DNA from 3 places in the Streptomyces sp. NPDC096310 genome. Region 1 is predicted to be linked to each of the others. Evidence: riboswitches for the same ligand, from Rfam matches in the RefSeq annotation. Region 1 holds a riboswitch; each other region holds the start of a gene.
What was found. A riboswitch is a leader RNA that binds a small molecule or an ion and turns the genes downstream of it on or off. The one in region 1 is predicted to bind cyclic di-AMP.

Region 2: another riboswitch for cyclic di-AMP. It lies ahead of ACIQ7D_RS33415 (M23 family metallopeptidase); the one in region 1 lies ahead of ACIQ7D_RS02505 (peptidoglycan DD-metalloendopeptidase family protein).
Region 3: another riboswitch for cyclic di-AMP. It lies ahead of ACIQ7D_RS21220 (transglycosylase SLT domain-containing protein); the one in region 1 lies ahead of ACIQ7D_RS02505 (peptidoglycan DD-metalloendopeptidase family protein).

The regions. Positions count from the first base shown of each region.
Region 1 is NZ_JBIWFO010000001.1:636,590-641,430, reverse strand. It holds gene ACIQ7D_RS02510 (SGNH/GDSL hydrolase family protein) at 1-465, opposite strand, end outside; gene ACIQ7D_RS02505 (peptidoglycan DD-metalloendopeptidase family protein) at 646-1,632, opposite strand; cyclic di-AMP (ydaO/yuaA leader) riboswitch at 1,637-1,803, opposite strand; gene ACIQ7D_RS02500 (tyrosine-protein phosphatase) at 2,242-3,054, shown strand; gene ACIQ7D_RS02495 (DUF6126 family protein) at 3,085-3,258, opposite strand; gene ACIQ7D_RS02490 (helix-turn-helix domain-containing protein) at 3,281-3,904, opposite strand; gene ACIQ7D_RS02485 (aspartate aminotransferase family protein) at 3,976-4,841, opposite strand, start outside.
Region 2 is NZ_JBIWFO010000029.1:47,452-52,292, reverse strand. It holds gene ACIQ7D_RS33420 (GntR family transcriptional regulator) at 26-727, opposite strand; gene ACIQ7D_RS33415 (M23 family metallopeptidase) at 925-1,719, opposite strand; cyclic di-AMP (ydaO/yuaA leader) riboswitch at 1,732-1,908, opposite strand; gene ACIQ7D_RS33410 (M16 family metallopeptidase) at 2,095-3,477, opposite strand; gene ACIQ7D_RS33405 (M16 family metallopeptidase) at 3,495-4,841, opposite strand, start outside.
Region 3 is NZ_JBIWFO010000011.1:4,054-8,894, reverse strand. It holds gene ACIQ7D_RS21230 (hypothetical protein) at 1-168, shown strand, start outside; gene ACIQ7D_RS21225 (amino acid permease) at 374-1,774, shown strand; gene ACIQ7D_RS21220 (transglycosylase SLT domain-containing protein) at 1,871-2,656, opposite strand; cyclic di-AMP (ydaO/yuaA leader) riboswitch at 2,661-2,825, opposite strand; gene ACIQ7D_RS21215 (enolase C-terminal domain-like protein) at 3,269-4,597, opposite strand; gene ACIQ7D_RS21210 (gluconate:H+ symporter) at 4,656-4,841, opposite strand, start outside.

The DNA of each region.
Region 1 (4,841 bases):
GGCGATCTTGCCGCGCAGATGGCGCAGGACGGGCACGCGGCGGGTGTCGAAGCCGGTGGCCAGCATGACCGTGCCGACGGCGCCGGTGAGGTCGGCGACGGCCCGCTCGAAGCGCTCGGCGACATCGTCGGGGTCGGTGCCGGGGCGGATGATGTCGTTGCCGCCCGCGCAGAAGGTCACCAGGTCAGGGGCGAGCTTTTTGGCCCGGGGGATCTGCTCCGCGACGATCTGGTCGAGGAGCCGGCCGCGTACGGCGAGGTTGGCGTAGCGGAAGTCGCCGTGGACGGGGTCGGCCGTCGCACCGGAGACCGGAAACTGGTCGGCGAGCAGGACCGCGAGCCGGTCCGCCCAGCCGACGAACAGCCCGTCGGGTCCTGGATCTCCCACGCCCTCCGTGAAGCTGTCACCGATCGCCGCGTACGACCCGAATATCTTGTCTCTTCTTGCTCTCGAATCGTCTGCCACAGCAGGGTATTTTCCACCCGGTCATGTGACCTACGCGACCGTAGGCGGGGGTTGACGTGGGGTGAGAAAGACCATCGGTCAATTTTCTTTCAAGTGGGAATAGCGAAAAGCCGTGCGGCCCGGCACATTCGGTGCCGGGCCGCACGGGAAACGCGGGTGTCGCGGTGTTCGCCGGACGGGTCAGATGGAGACGCCGTTCTGCCGGAGGAAGGCCAGCGGGTCGATGTCCGAGCCGTACTCCGGTCCCGTGCGGATCTCGAAGTGCAGGTGCGGCCCGGTCACGTTTCCGGTGGCCCCGGAGAGTCCGATCTGCTGGCCCGTGGTGACGCTCTGGCCGGCCGAGACGGAGAGGGAGGAGAGGTGGGCGTACTGGGAGTACAGGCCGTTCTCGTGCCGGATGACGATCTGGTTGCCGTACGAGCCGCCGTTGCCCGCGGTCACGACGGTGCCCGCGCCGACCGCCTTCACGGTGGTGCCGGTGGAGGCCACGAAGTCCACACCGGTGTGGTAGCCGCTGGACCAGCTTCCGCCCGCGGCGCGGTACGCCGTACCGACCCCGACGCCGTCGACCGGCAGGGTGAAGCCGGACGCGCTGCTGCGCGCGGCCGGTTCCGCGGCGGGCGCCGCCTTCTTGGCCGGCGTGGAGGAGGACGTGCCGGACGAGGGCGCCTTCGACGACGTGGACGACTTCGGCTTCGACGACTCGGTCTTCGACGGCTTCGACGGCTTCGAGGCGGCGGGCGCCTCCGAGCGGGCGCTCGCGCCCTTGCCGCCGATGGTGAGCTTCAGGCCGGGGTGGATCAGCCCGGGGTCGGCGCCGACGGCCTGGCGGTTGTCCTCGTACAGGCGCTGCCAGCCGCCCTGTACGTTCTGCTCGTCGGCGATCTTGGAGAGGTAGTCACCGGCGACCACCGCGTACGTGTGGACGCTGGTGCCCTCGGAGCGGGTGACCTGCGTCGCGGCGCCTCCCTGCGGGGCGGCGGACAGGTTCTGCGCGGTGGTCGGCGCGGTCTGCGGAGCGGCGGCGGGTGCGGCCTGCTGCGCGGCGTGCGCGCCGGTGGCGCCGATGAGCGGCAGCGCGATGGCGGCGCCGCCCGTTCCTGCGGCGATGAATCCGCGCGAGAACGGATTGGTCCTCGGGCGGCGGTGCTTACCCTTCGCGGGCATGGCGAATTCCTCTCCGGCGCCTACGAGGTGAGCTGTCGGGTTCGGGCTGGAGCTGCCCGGCCGCGCGTGGTGCGCGACTTCACCCCGAGCCGTCCCTGGTGCCGGAGCACCGGAACGGCGTACTACCTGGTTCCCCCGCTCCTGCCACGCGTGAATGGGTGGATGGTGTCCCCGAGGCGGCGGCAGGATTCGGCGTTCCGCTCGGATTGAGGGTGAACGTAGGCGAGTGGGACGGCCGGAACAAGCCACCCTTTTCCATCGGCTGCGTACCTGTCCTGCCGGCGGAAGATCGCCCGTCACCCTGCGTGGAGTCCCCCCTCCAATTCCCTTTCGAGGGGGCCTTTCCCTTTCGCGCCGTCACCACGGAACGTCACGGATATGATCCTGCTCACGGGGCGCCACCCATCTCCCCCGCGACCGGGGCAGGTTATGCGGAATCAGTCAATACGGACAGCGGGCTGTTTGGGCGTTTTCTCCCCGTGTGCCCGCTCCGTACGCGGACGCTTGCCCGCCGTTCCGCCGAACCGACCGGCGCGCCAGGGGATGTCGTAGGGTCGGGGGCCGACTCCGCCGGCGATCGGCGCCGACGGCAGACCCGCAGGAGCAGCCGTGACGCAGCAGTCGCCGCAGGTCCCGTCCACCGAGCCCGAGCTGTCCGGAGTACGCAACTTCCGTGATGTCGGCGGCCTTCCGACCGTGGACGGACGGCGGGTGCGGTACGGCGCGCTCTACCGCAGCGGGCATCTCGCCCACGCCACCGTCGAGGACGCCGCCTTCCTCACCGGCCTGGGTCTGCACACGATCTTCGACTTCCGCAACTCGGCCGATCTGAGGCTGGACGGCGCGGACGTGGCGCTGGCGGGCGTACGTCATGTGAACATCCCGCTCTCCGACCCGGCCGACGGCGCCGAGTTCTGGCGGATGGTCCGGCACGGCGACCTCGACCAGCTCCGCGCGCTCCTCGGGGACGGCAGAGCCGCGGCCCGGATGATCCGCTCGTACGGCGCGATCGTCACGGAGCGCGCGGCGGAGCACAGCCGTCTGCTGCACGCACTCGCGGAGGACAGCCTCCCCGCACTGCTGCACTGTGCGGCGGGCAAGGACCGCGCCGGTATCTCGGTGGCCGTGGTGCTGCTCGCGGTCGGGGTGGAGCCGGAGGCGATCGAGGCGGACTACCTCACGTCGAACGACCCGCACCGCCGTTACCTCTTCCGCCGCGCCGTCAGCACGCCCGCCGCGGTGTCGGATGAGGCGTCGGCGCTGCTGAGCCCGCTCTTCGACGCCCGCGCCGGCTATCTCGCCGCCGCGTTCGAGGCCATCGGAAGGACCTGGGGCTCCACCGACCGCTATCTGTCCGACGGCCTCGGCCTCATGCCCGGGACCCGCGAACGGCTGCGCGGCCGCCTCCTGGACGAGGGCTGAGGCCGCCGGTGCTCCGTCGCGGCCGGGCCGTCACTGCCCCTGGGCCCCGAGGTGGAAGAGGAGATAGAGGAAGGCCGCGAAGATATGACCGGCGACCAGATAGGCGAAGAGCCGGATCACCAGCCCGCGCGGGAACTTCTTCTCCTCGTCCATCACATGTTCCGGCGCTCCCTCGTGAGGCACCGGCTGCTCTGTCTCCGACATGACGGGGGCCTCTCTCAGCGGGTCAGACACGGTGGGCCGGGTCGCCGAGGCACAGGTCGGCGGCCGGGCTCTGGAGCAGGGTGTGGACGAAGAGCAGCTCGGCCCCCTCGGGGCCGGCCGCCGCGATGCGGTGCGGGGTGAGCGAGTCGAAGTGCGCACTGTCCCCGGGGCCGAGCAGATGCAGGCTGCCGCCCAGGCTCAGCCGGAGCCGGCCGTCGAGGACGTACAGCCACTCCTCACCGGGGTGTACGCGGACCAGGTCGCCCTGCGCCCCGTACGGCACCCGGAGCCGCAGCGGCTGCATGGCGCGGCCGGGGCCGCCCGCCTGGTGGTACGTCCATCCGTCGGCCTCGACGGGTTCGGTACGGCCGGCCCGGACGATCGGCTCGCGCTCCGGGGGCGCCTCGCCGAGCAGTTCGGAGATGGTCGTCCCGTAGATCCGGGCCAGTCCCAGCAGCATGGGCAGGGAGGGCTGTCTGCGGCCCGTCTCCAGCCGGGAGAGATGGGCGGGGGAGAGCCCCGCCCGCCGGGCCGCGGCCTCCAGGGTGAGCCGGCGGCCGCGGCGCAGTTCGCGCAGGCGCGGCGCGACGTCGGGAAGCTGGTCGGGCAGCGCGTCGGCCGCCTCTCCGGCGGGGGGTGTGCTCATACGTCCATTGCGCCAGGAACTTTCCTCCGGGGCAAATTTCTTACCCGTGAGGCAAAAGAAGACACCCAGCCCTACCGGTTGGCGACGGCCTGTTTCACCAGTGTCCTCCCGAAGTCCCACATCAGTCCGCCCCCGCCGTGTGCGTCGTCCATCACGGCCGTGAAGGCGGCCACGAAACGGTCCACCTCGCCCTCCCCGATGATCAGGGGCGGAATCAGTTTGATCACTTCGAGATGGTCACCGGAGACCTGGGTGAGGATCCGGTGCTTCTGGAGCAGCGGTACGACCACCATCTGGGCGAAGAGCCCCTTGCGGGCGGCCTGGAGCATCGCCCAGCGCCCGCGCAGCCTGACCGAGTCCGGCCGGCCGAACTCGATGCCGATCATCAGCCCCCGGCCGCGTACCTCGTGCAGCAGCTCGTAGCGGTCCACGAGAGCGGCCAGCCGGGATCTGAGCAGCTCGCCGGTGGCCCGTGCGCCCGCGACGATCTGCTCGTCCTCCAGCACCGACAGAACGGCCAGCCCCGCCGCCATGGCCTGGGCGTTGGAGCCGAAGCTCGCGGAGTGGACCAGGACCCGGTCCATCGAGGAGTAGACGCGTCGGAAGATCCAGTCCTTGCCGAGGGTCGCGCCGACGGGCACATAGCCGCCGGAGAGCGCCTTCGCGACACAGACGAGGTCCGGCTCCACGCCCTCGTCGTGCTGGTACGCGTAGAAGTCGCCGGTCCTGCCGAGGCCGGTCTGCACCTCGTCGGCGATGAGCAGCGCCTTGTGGCGGTGCAGCAGCTCCTGGGCGGCGCGCAGGAAGCCGGGCGGCGCGGCGTGGACGCCCTTGCCCTGGATCGGCTCCACGATGAGTGCGGCCACGTCGCCGCGGGCCAGCTCCCGTTCCAGCGCGTCGAGGTCGCCGAGCGCGATCGCGGTGTCGGGCAGCAGCG
Region 2 (4,841 bases), on a different contig from region 1:
TCTTTCTTTGTATACGGCTCGATTGTTAATGCTGTGCGCTCGCAGTGTTTACGCCGTGTTGCGAAGCCCTCACCTTTTCGCGGCCGTGGCCGGGGCCGCGTCCGGGGCGGCGCAGCCGGTGCACCGGCATCGTGCGCTCCGCGTGCAGGGTGGTGAGCGCCCGCGCGCGTTCGCCGTCGCCGCGCGCCACGGCGTCCACGATCGCGCCGTGCTCCGCCCAGGACTCCACCGGGTGGCTGGGCTGCTCGACCACGTACATCCAGGCGATCTTGTGCCGGAGCTGGGTGAGCAGCGAGGTGAGCGCGGGGCTTCCGGACGCCTGGGCCAGCGTCTCGTGGAACCAGGCGCCCAGCGCGCGCAGATCCTCGCCCTGGCCCCTGCGGGCCCGCTCCTGGCCCAGTCTGACCAGTCCGCGCAGGACCTTGAGGTGGGCCTCCGTACGGCGCTGGGCGGCGCGCGCCGCGCCCAGCGGCTCCAGCAGCAGCCGTACCTCCAGCAGGTCGGCGGCCTCCTGCTCGGTCGGCTCGGCGACACAGGCGCCGACATGGCGGCGCGTGGTCACGAAGCCCTCGGACTCCAGCGTGCGCAGGGCCTCGCGCACCGGGACGCGGGAGACGCCGTAGCGCCGTGCGAGCTGCTCCTCGGTGAGCCGGCCACCCCGCTCGAACTGCCCGGAGACGATGTCGTCGCGAATAGCTGTGCATACCGAGTGCGCCGGAATGCGCATGTCCGAACCTCCGCCTTAATCCGCGCGAAACGCAGCCGATTGACGCCTGTTCCGTGACTCTATTGCAATCAACGCGAATTTCCGATGGGTGCCCGGAATCCATGGATATCTTTTGGCCGTCGGCAGGGCGGCGCGAAGGCCCCGTCGGGGAGCCGGGGCCTTCGCGGGAAGCGGTGCGCGGGTGGGGCGGCGAGCGGTCAGACCGCCACGCCGTGCGTACGGAGATAGGCGACCGGGTCCATGTCGGAGCCGTAGTCGGCGCTCGTCCTGGCCTCGAAGTGGAGGTGCGGTCCCGTGACGTTGCCGGTGGCGCCCGAGAGGCCGATCCGCTGCCCCGGGGTGACGCTCTGGCCGACGGAGACGCTGATCGAGGAGAGGTGCCCGTACTGGGTGTAGGTGCCGTCCGTCATCCGGAGGACGATGTTGTTGCCGTACGAGCCGCCCCAGCCGGCCTCGACGACGGTGCCCGCGCCGACGGCCACGACCGAGGTGCCGGACGCGGCGCGGAAGTCGACGCCCGAGTGGCTGCCGGAGGACCAGAGGGAGCCGCCGGAGTGGTAGCCGGTGGTGACGTACGAGCCGGCGACGGGGAGCTGGAAGGTGTTCAGCCGCTTGCGCTCCTCGGCGCGCGCGGCGCGCTCCCGCTCCGCGCGCAGCTCCTGCGCGCGGGCCTCCGCCTTGCGCTCCGCCTCGGCCTTCGCGGCGGCCCGCGCCCTGGCCTCGGCCTTCAGCCGCTCGGCTTTCTCGGCGGCGTGGCGCTGGGCCTGTGCCTGGTCGTCGACCGCTCCGGCGACGGCGTCGCCGATGGCGATGACCTGGGTCAGTCCGGTGTGTGCGGCGGCCTCGGTGGAGCTGTCGGCGGCGAGCGCCGGGGAGGCGAGAGAGCCGATGACGCCGGTCGCGGTCAGCGTCGCGAACCCGGCGGCGCTCGCGCCCTTGCAGGTGACGCGGTTCGGGGCGCGGTGCTTCCCGGTGGCACGGGTGAACGCCATGGAGTGGCTGGTCCTTTCCTTCCCTCTCGCCTACCGGGTTAGCTGACGGGTTCGGAGCAGGAAGGTCTCCTACGGACCCCTCCGCGCGCGGTGTGCCCGCGAAGGCCGTCCGATTCACCCCAGGGACGGTGGGTCCCCGGCTCCCGGGCAGCCTGGTAGCGGCTGACGGGGACTCGGCGATGGCTGTTCGGTGCCACGGATGCGGCGCAACGGCGAACAGCCGGACCGACGCTAAGCGGCTCGTCTTTCAATAACCAAACAGACAAGGTTTTTTGTAGCGCACACCACAGGGCAGACGAGCACGCTCCCCACCAAAGGTGGACATAAAGCAGAACCCCGGCGACCGCGGTCGCCGGGGTTCCCTCGAAAGCCGGATCAGCCTGTGACAACCGTCACTTCGCCGATTCCGAGCGCTTCGACCGGCTCCTTGATCTGCGCCGCGTCCCCGACCAGGACGGTGACGAGCCGGTCCACGGGGAAGGCGTTGACGGCGGCCGCCGTCGCCTCGACCGTGCCCGTCTCGGCCAGCCGCGCGTAGAGCCGCGCCTGGAAGTCGTCCGGGAGGTGCTGCTCGACCTGGTCGGCCAGCGTGGCCGCGACGGAGGCGGCCGTCTCGTACTTCAGCGGCGCTACCCCCACCAGGTTCTGCACGGCCACATCGCGCTCGGCGTCCGTGAGCCCCTCGGCGGCGAGGGTGCGCAGCACCGTCCAGAGGTCGTCGAGCGCGGGGCCGGTGGACGCGGTGTCAACGGAGCCGCTGATGGCGAGCATCGCGGCGCCCGTCCCCCCGTCCGGGGAGGACGGCGCGGAGGAGCGCAGGACCTGGCCGAAGGCGCGTACGCCGTAGGTGTAGCCCTTCTCCTCGCGCAGGACGCGGTCGAGCCGGGAGGTGAGCGTGCCGCCCAGGCAGTACGTGCCCAGCACCTGCGCGGGCCAGACCCGGTCGTGCCGGTCGGCGCCGATCCGGCCGATCAGGAGCTGCGTCTGGACGGCGCCGGGGCGGTCCACGATGACCACCCGTCCTGTGTCGTCGGCGGTGATGGCCGGCACGGGCCGGGGCGCGGCCGTGTCGCCCGTCCAGGCGCCGAGGGTGTCCGCGAGGATCGCGTCCAGGTCGACGCCCGCGAGGTCGCCCACGACGACCGCGGTGGCCGTGGCGGGGCGTACGTGCGCCTCGTAGAAGGCGCGGACGCCCGCGGCGTCGATGCGCTCCACGGTCTCCTCGGTGCCCTGGCGCGGCCGTGACATGCGCAGGGAGGCCGGGAACAGCTCCTTGGAGAGCTGCTTGGCGGCGCGGCGGCCCGGGTTGGCGGTCTCGTGCGGGATCTCGTCGAGCCGGTTCCGTACGAGCCGTTCGACCTCGCTGTCCGCGAAGGCGGGGGCGCGCAGCGCCTCGGCGAGCAGGCCGAGCGCCTTGAGCAGCCGGGAGACGGGGACCTCCAGGGAGACCCGCAGGCCCGGGTGGTCCGCGTGCGCGTCGAGGGTGGCGCCGCAGCGCTCCAGCTCGGCGGCGAACTCCTCGGCGCTGTGCTTGTCGGTGCCCTCGGAGAGCGCCCTCGCCATGATCGTGGCGATACCGTCGAGCCCTTCGGGCTCGGCGTCCAGCGGGGCGTCGAGATTGATCTCGACGGCCACCACCTGCTGGCCGGGGCGGTCGCAGCGCAGCACCGTCAGGCCGTTGCCGAGCGTGGAGCGCTCGGGGGCGGGGAAGGCCCAGGGCCTGGCCTCGCCGGCGGTCGGCTGCGGATGGAACTCCATGGTCACGGCAGCGTCGGTCACTGGTCCGCCCCCTCGTGCTCGTCGGTCTCGTCCTGGTCGGCGGCGTCGGCGTCTTCGGGGGTGACCGGTTCGTAGACCAGCACCGCCCGGTTGTCGGGGCGCAGCCGCGCCGCGGCGACGGCCCTGACCTCGTCCGCGGTGATGTCCAGGACGCGGTCGACGGCGGTCAGCGCGAGCTGCGGGTCGCCGAACAGCACGGCGAACCGGCACAGTTCGTCGGCACGGCCGGCGACCGTGCCCAGCCGGTCCAGCCATTCGCGTTCGAGCTGGGCCTGGGCCCGCTCCATCTCCTCGGCGGTGGGGCCCTCTGCGGCGAACCTGGCCAGCTCCTCGTCGACGGCCGTCTCGATCCCGGGGACCTCGACCCCGCCGGACGTCTTCACGTCCAGCCAGCCGAGCGAGGGGGCGCCCGCCAGCCGCAGCAGCCCGAAGCCGGCGGCGACGGCGGTGCGGTCGCGCCGTACCAGCCGGTTGTGCAGACGGGAGGACTCGCCGCCGCCGAGGACGGTGAGCGCCAGGTCGGCGGCGTCGCACTCGCGGGTGCCGTCGTGCGGCAGCCGGTAGGCGGCCATCAGCGCGCGGGCCGGGACCTCCTCGTGGACCTCCTCACGGAGCTGCTCGCCGATGGTGTCGGGGAGGGTGCCGTCGCGCGGCGGCTGCTTGCCGTCGTGCGAGGGGATGGAGCCGAAGTACTTCTCGATCCAGGCGAGGGTGCGCTCGGGGTCGATGTCGCCGACGACGGAGAGCACCGCGTTGTTCGGCGCGTAGTTCGTACGGAAGAACGCGCGGGCGTCCTCCAGGGTGGCGGCGTCCAGGTCGGCCATGGAGCCGATCGGCGTGTGGTGGTACGGGTGGCCCTCGGGGTAGGAGAGCGCGGTCAGTCGTTCGAACGCCGTACCGTATGGCACATTGTCATACCGCTGGCGGCGCTCGTTCTTGACGACGTCCCGCTGGTTCTCCATGGACTCCTCGTCGAGCGCGGCGAGCAAGGAGCCCATCCGGTCGGCTTCCAGCCAGAGCGCCAGTTCGAGCTGGTGGGTGGGCATGGTCTCGAAATAGTTGGTGCGTTCGAAGCTGGTGGTGCCGTTGAGGGAGCCGCCGGCCCCCTGCACCAGCTCGAAGTGACCGTTCCCCGACACCTGCGCCGAGCCCTGGAACATCAGGTGCTCGAAAAGGTGGGCCAGGCCGGTACGGCCCTTGACTTCGTGGCGCGAGCCGACGTCGTACCAGAGGCAGACCGCGGCGACCGGGGTCAGGTGGTCCTCGGAGAGCACCACGCGGAGGCCGTTGGCCAGGCGGTGCTCAGTCGCTGTCAGGCCGCCGGAACCGGCCTGCGCTGTGGC
Region 3 (4,841 bases), on a different contig from region 1:
CGGATAGCGGACGAGTTGTTCGCGGCGGCTCAGAAGCATCTGGAGCCGGTCGCCGCCCGCCGTCCGGTCGGGTTCCAGCTCACCCTCACCGAGTTCGACCCCACGGTCACCAGGACCGGCGGCAGCATCGCCGGCTCCCCGACCCACCGGCCGCCGCTGGACGCGTAACCCTCGCCGCGTAGCCCGTGCCCGTCTCGCGCCCGCCTCGGCCGCCGCCGGATCCGGTGGCGGCCGAGGCGGGCGCGAGACGTCGCACGGTGCCCGGCATCGCATCCGGAGGAAACGTTTTGCCTGGACCGGGGCCGTCCGGGGAGACTGCCAGGGCCGCATCTCCCCGTCCTCACCAGCCCCGAAAGCAGTCTGAACCCACCCCATGCACGACCGCACCCCCCACCACCCCGCCCCCGGGCTTGCCTCGGACTCCGGCGAACCACTGGCCGGCGGGCTCAAGCAGCGCCACCTCACCATGCTCGGGCTCGGCGGTGTCATCGGCGCCGGGCTCTTCGTCGGCTCCGGCGCCGGGATCGCACTGGCCGGGCCCGGCATCGTCGTCTCGTATCTGATCGCGGGCGCGCTCGCCATGTGCGTGATGCGGATGCTGGGCGAGATGTCGACGGCGATGCCCGCGTCGGGCTCGTTCTCCGTGCACGCCGAGCGCGCGCTCGGCCGGTGGGCGGGGTTCAGCGTCGGCTGGCTCTACTGGTTCCTGCTGGTCGTCGTCCTCGCCGTGGAGGCGACAGGCGCGGCGCAGATCGCGAACGGCTGGCTGCCCTCCGTGCCGCAGTGGGCCTGGGTGCTGGTCTTCATGGTCGTCTTCACAGGCGCGAACCTCGCCGCCGTGAAGAACTTCGGCGAGTTCGAGTTCTACTTCGCTGCCCTGAAGGTCTTCGCGATCGTCGCGTTCCTGGTGCTCGGACTGCTCGCGGTCTTCGGTGTGCTGCCCGACACCAGCCCGGCCGGTCTCGACAACCTGACCGGAGAGGGCGGCTTCCTCCCGAACGGCTGGCAGGGCGTCACGTCCGGGGTGCTCGCCGTGATCTTCGCCTTCGGCGGTCTGGAGGTCGTCACGATCGCGGCGGCCGAGTCCGACGACCCGGTGCGCTCGGTGGCCCGCGCGGTGCGCAGCGCGGTCGTCCGGATCCTGTTTTTCTACGTCGGCTCGATGGCGGTCATCGTGGCCGTGCTGCCCTGGACGGCGCAGAAGGCGGGGCTCAGCCCGTACGTCACCGTCCTCGACGCGATCGGCATCCCGTCGGCCGGGCAGATCATGAACATCGTGGTGTTCGTGGCGCTGCTCTCGGCGCTCAACGCCAACCTCTACGGATCGTCCCGGATGGTCTTCTCGCTGGCCGAACGGGGCGAGGCGCCGAAGGCCCTGCTGAAGGTGGGCGGCGCGGGGGTGCCCCGGCGGGCGGTGCTGGCGTCGGTGGCGTTCGGGTTCGTCTCCGTCCTGCTCAATCTGAAGTGGCCCGACTCGGTCTTCCTGTACATGCTCAACGCGGTCGGCGCGGTGCTGCTCTTCGTCTGGGCGATGATCGCGGTGTCACAGCTCCGGCTGCGCCCGCGGATCGAGCGGGAGACACCGGAGCGCCTGGTGCTGCGGATGTGGCTCTTCCCCGGCCTGACCTGGGTGACGCTCGCCGCGATGGGGACGGTGTTCGTCCTGATGCTCGCCGACGACACGGCCCGCCCGCAGCTCCTGTGGTCCCTGGGCGCGACGGCGCTGGTGCTGGTGGTGGCGGGGGTACGGGAGCTGCGCGCGCGGCGTGGGTGACGCGCGGGGCGATGGAACGGGCCCCGGCCCCGCCGTCGCTGGACGGCGGGGCCGGGGCCCGGTGCGTTCGTCGCCCGTGGGGCGGCGCGGGTCGGGTCAGTAGGGACCGTTCACGTTGTCGATCGAGCCGTACCGGGCGGCGGCGTAGTTGCACGCGGCCGTGATGTTGGCGACCGGGTCGTAGCTGTCCGTCGACGTGCCGGGCACGTGGTACGCCTGGAACGTCGGGGCGATGACCTGGAGCAGACCCTTGGACGGGACGCCGTTCTGGGCGTTGATGTCCCAGTTGTTGATGGCGTTCGGGTTGCCCGAGGACTCCCGCATGATGTTGCGGTGGATGCCCTCGTAGCTGCCGGGGATCCCGTGGCGGGCCATGATGTCCAGCGACTCGCGGATCCAGCCGTCCAGGTTGTCGCTGTACGTCTTCACCGCGGCCTGGGTGACGGTGCCGGTCGTGGCGGTCTTCGCGCTCGCCTTGGCGGCGGTGGCCGGCTTGGCGGCGGTGGCCGGCTTGGCGGCGGTGGCCGCCGCCTTCCCCTTGAGGGCCAGCTTCAGGCCGGGGTGGATGTGCGACGGGTCGGCGCCGATGGCGCTCCGGTTGTCCGCGTAGAGCTTCTGCCAGCCGCCGCTGACGGAGTGCTTGTGCGCGATCTTGGACAGCGAGTCGCCGTAGACCACGACGTAGCTGGTGGCCTTCGTCGCGGCGGCGGGGGCCTGCGCGGCCTTGGCGGCGCTGACGTGCTGCGTCGCCGGGGTCGCGGCCTGCGCGGTGGCCGCGGAGACCAGCGGAATCGCGAGGGCGGCGCCCCCGGTGCCCACCGCGACGAGGCGTCGGGCGATCGAGCCGGTTCTGGGGCGGCGGTGCTTGGCGTTTCTGGGCACGACGAATTCCTCTCCGTCGCCTGCGAGGTGAGCTGTCGGGTTCGGGCTGGAGATGCCCGGCCGTACGGCGGTGCGTACGGCTTCACCCCGAGCCGTTCCGGAAAATCCGGACCGGCGACTTACCTGGGTCCCCCGCTCCTGCCTTCTGACGGATAGGTGTGTGGGTTTCCGGACAGCGGCAGGATTTGGCGTTCCATCCGGATGGACGAGAACGTAAGCGAGATATCAGGACGGCACAAGTTCCGAATTTTCGGGGCAATCGCCCTTTCGGAGCCGTCCCGGGAACTCAACTTTCGTCTCTCATGAGAGAAAGCGGCCGCCTCGCTCCGCCCGCCGGCCCACGCCCACGTGACGCACGTCACGAACGTAACGGAATAATCGGACAGGCAAAAGCCTTTCAATGCTTCAAGAGCCCGCAATGCCACCTAAATTCACTTAACAGAAATGGTGGACAAAACGCCCTTATGGGTCAGGTGCGGGGCTCTCCGCCCCGCGCCCTCCCGCCCGACGCCCCGACAACTGGGAACAGTCCGCGGGAATTGACCGGGAACGCCACCGGATTCGCCGCCGGATTCATTCTTCTGACGGCCTGTCGTATCAGCGGACGCCTTTTCACCGCACCAGGCTGGGCCGCTTGCCGTCGAACTCCCAGTCCGGTACGAGAAAGCGCATCGCCGCGGCGTCGTCCCGGCCGGAGAGGCTCTTCTCCCGATACAGCTCATGGGCCGAAAGGAGCCGGTCCATGTCGAGTTGGACGCCGAGACCCGGGGTGTCGTCGACGGCGACCTCGCCGCCTGCGATCCGCGGGGGCGTCACGGTCAGCCGCTCCAGGCCCTCCTGCCAGATCCAGTGGGTGTCCAGGGCGTTGTACTCCCCCGGGGCGGCGGCCCCGCAGTGGGCCATCATGGCCAGCGAGATGTCGAAGTGGTTGTTGGAGTGGCAGCCCCACGTCAGCCCCGTCGCCTGGCAGAGTTCGGCCACCCGCACCGATCCCCGCATGGTCCAGAAGTGCGGGTCGGCGAGCGGGATGGAGACCGACTGGAGCGCCATCGCATGGGTGAGCTGACGCCAGTCCGTCGCCACCATGTTGGTCGCGGTGGGCAGTCCGGTGGCCCGGCGGAACTCCGCCAGGATCTCCCGGCCCGAGAACCCGTCCTCGGCCCCGCAGGGGTCCTCGGCGTACGCGAGCGTGCCGGCCAGGGGCCGGCACAGTTCGACCGCTTCCCGCAGCGACCAGGCGCCGTTGGGGTCGAGGGTGATCCGGGCCCCGGGGAAGCGTTCCTTCAGCGCGCGTACGGCCTTGACCTCCTCCGCTCCCGGCAGGACACCGCCCTTGAGCTTGAAGTCCCGGAAGCCGTAGCGCTCGTACGTCGCCTCGGCCTGCCGGACGATCGCCTCCGGGGTCAGCGCCTCCTCGCGGCGGAGGCGGTACCACTCCACGTCGGCGCCGGGTTCCCTGACGTACTCCAGATCGGTCCTGCCGGGGTCGCCGACGTAGAAGAGGTAGCCGAGGACACGGACCGCGTCGCGCTGCTTGCCCTCCCCGAGCAGCGCGGCCACCGGCACCTCCAGGTGCTGGCCCAACAGGTCGAGCAGTGCGGACTCGACGGCCGTCACGGCGTGCACCGCGGTGCGCAGGTCGAAGGTCTGCTCCCCGCGCCCCGCCGCGTCCCGGCCGGCGAACCGCTCCCCCAGGACGCGCAGCACCCGCTTGTGGTCGCCCAACGAGGCCCCGACGACCAGGGGTTGCGCCTCGCGCAGGGTACGGGTGATGCGCTCACCGCCCGGCACCTCGCCCACGCCGGTCCGGCCCTCGGAGTCCTGGACGACCAGGACGTTGCGGGTGAAGTACGGGGCGTGCGCGCCGGAGAGATTGAGTGCCATGGAGTCACGGCCTGCCACCGGGTACACGGAGAAGCCGGTGACGACGGGCTGGCTCATGGGGCGGGTCCTTCCAGAGTGCGGGGAGACGCGGGGGTACGCGAAGTGCGGGACCGGGTCAGAGATCGAGGATGTCCAGGACGCGTTCCATCAGGAGCACGCCGCCGAGTCCGAGGACGGAGAGCACGGTGGTGTAGGTGGTACGTGCCTTGATCGCGTCGATGACCGACAGGTTGAAGTACTCCTTGAACATCCAGAAGCCCGGGTCGTTGACGTGCGAGAGGGCGATCGAGCCGCAGGAGAC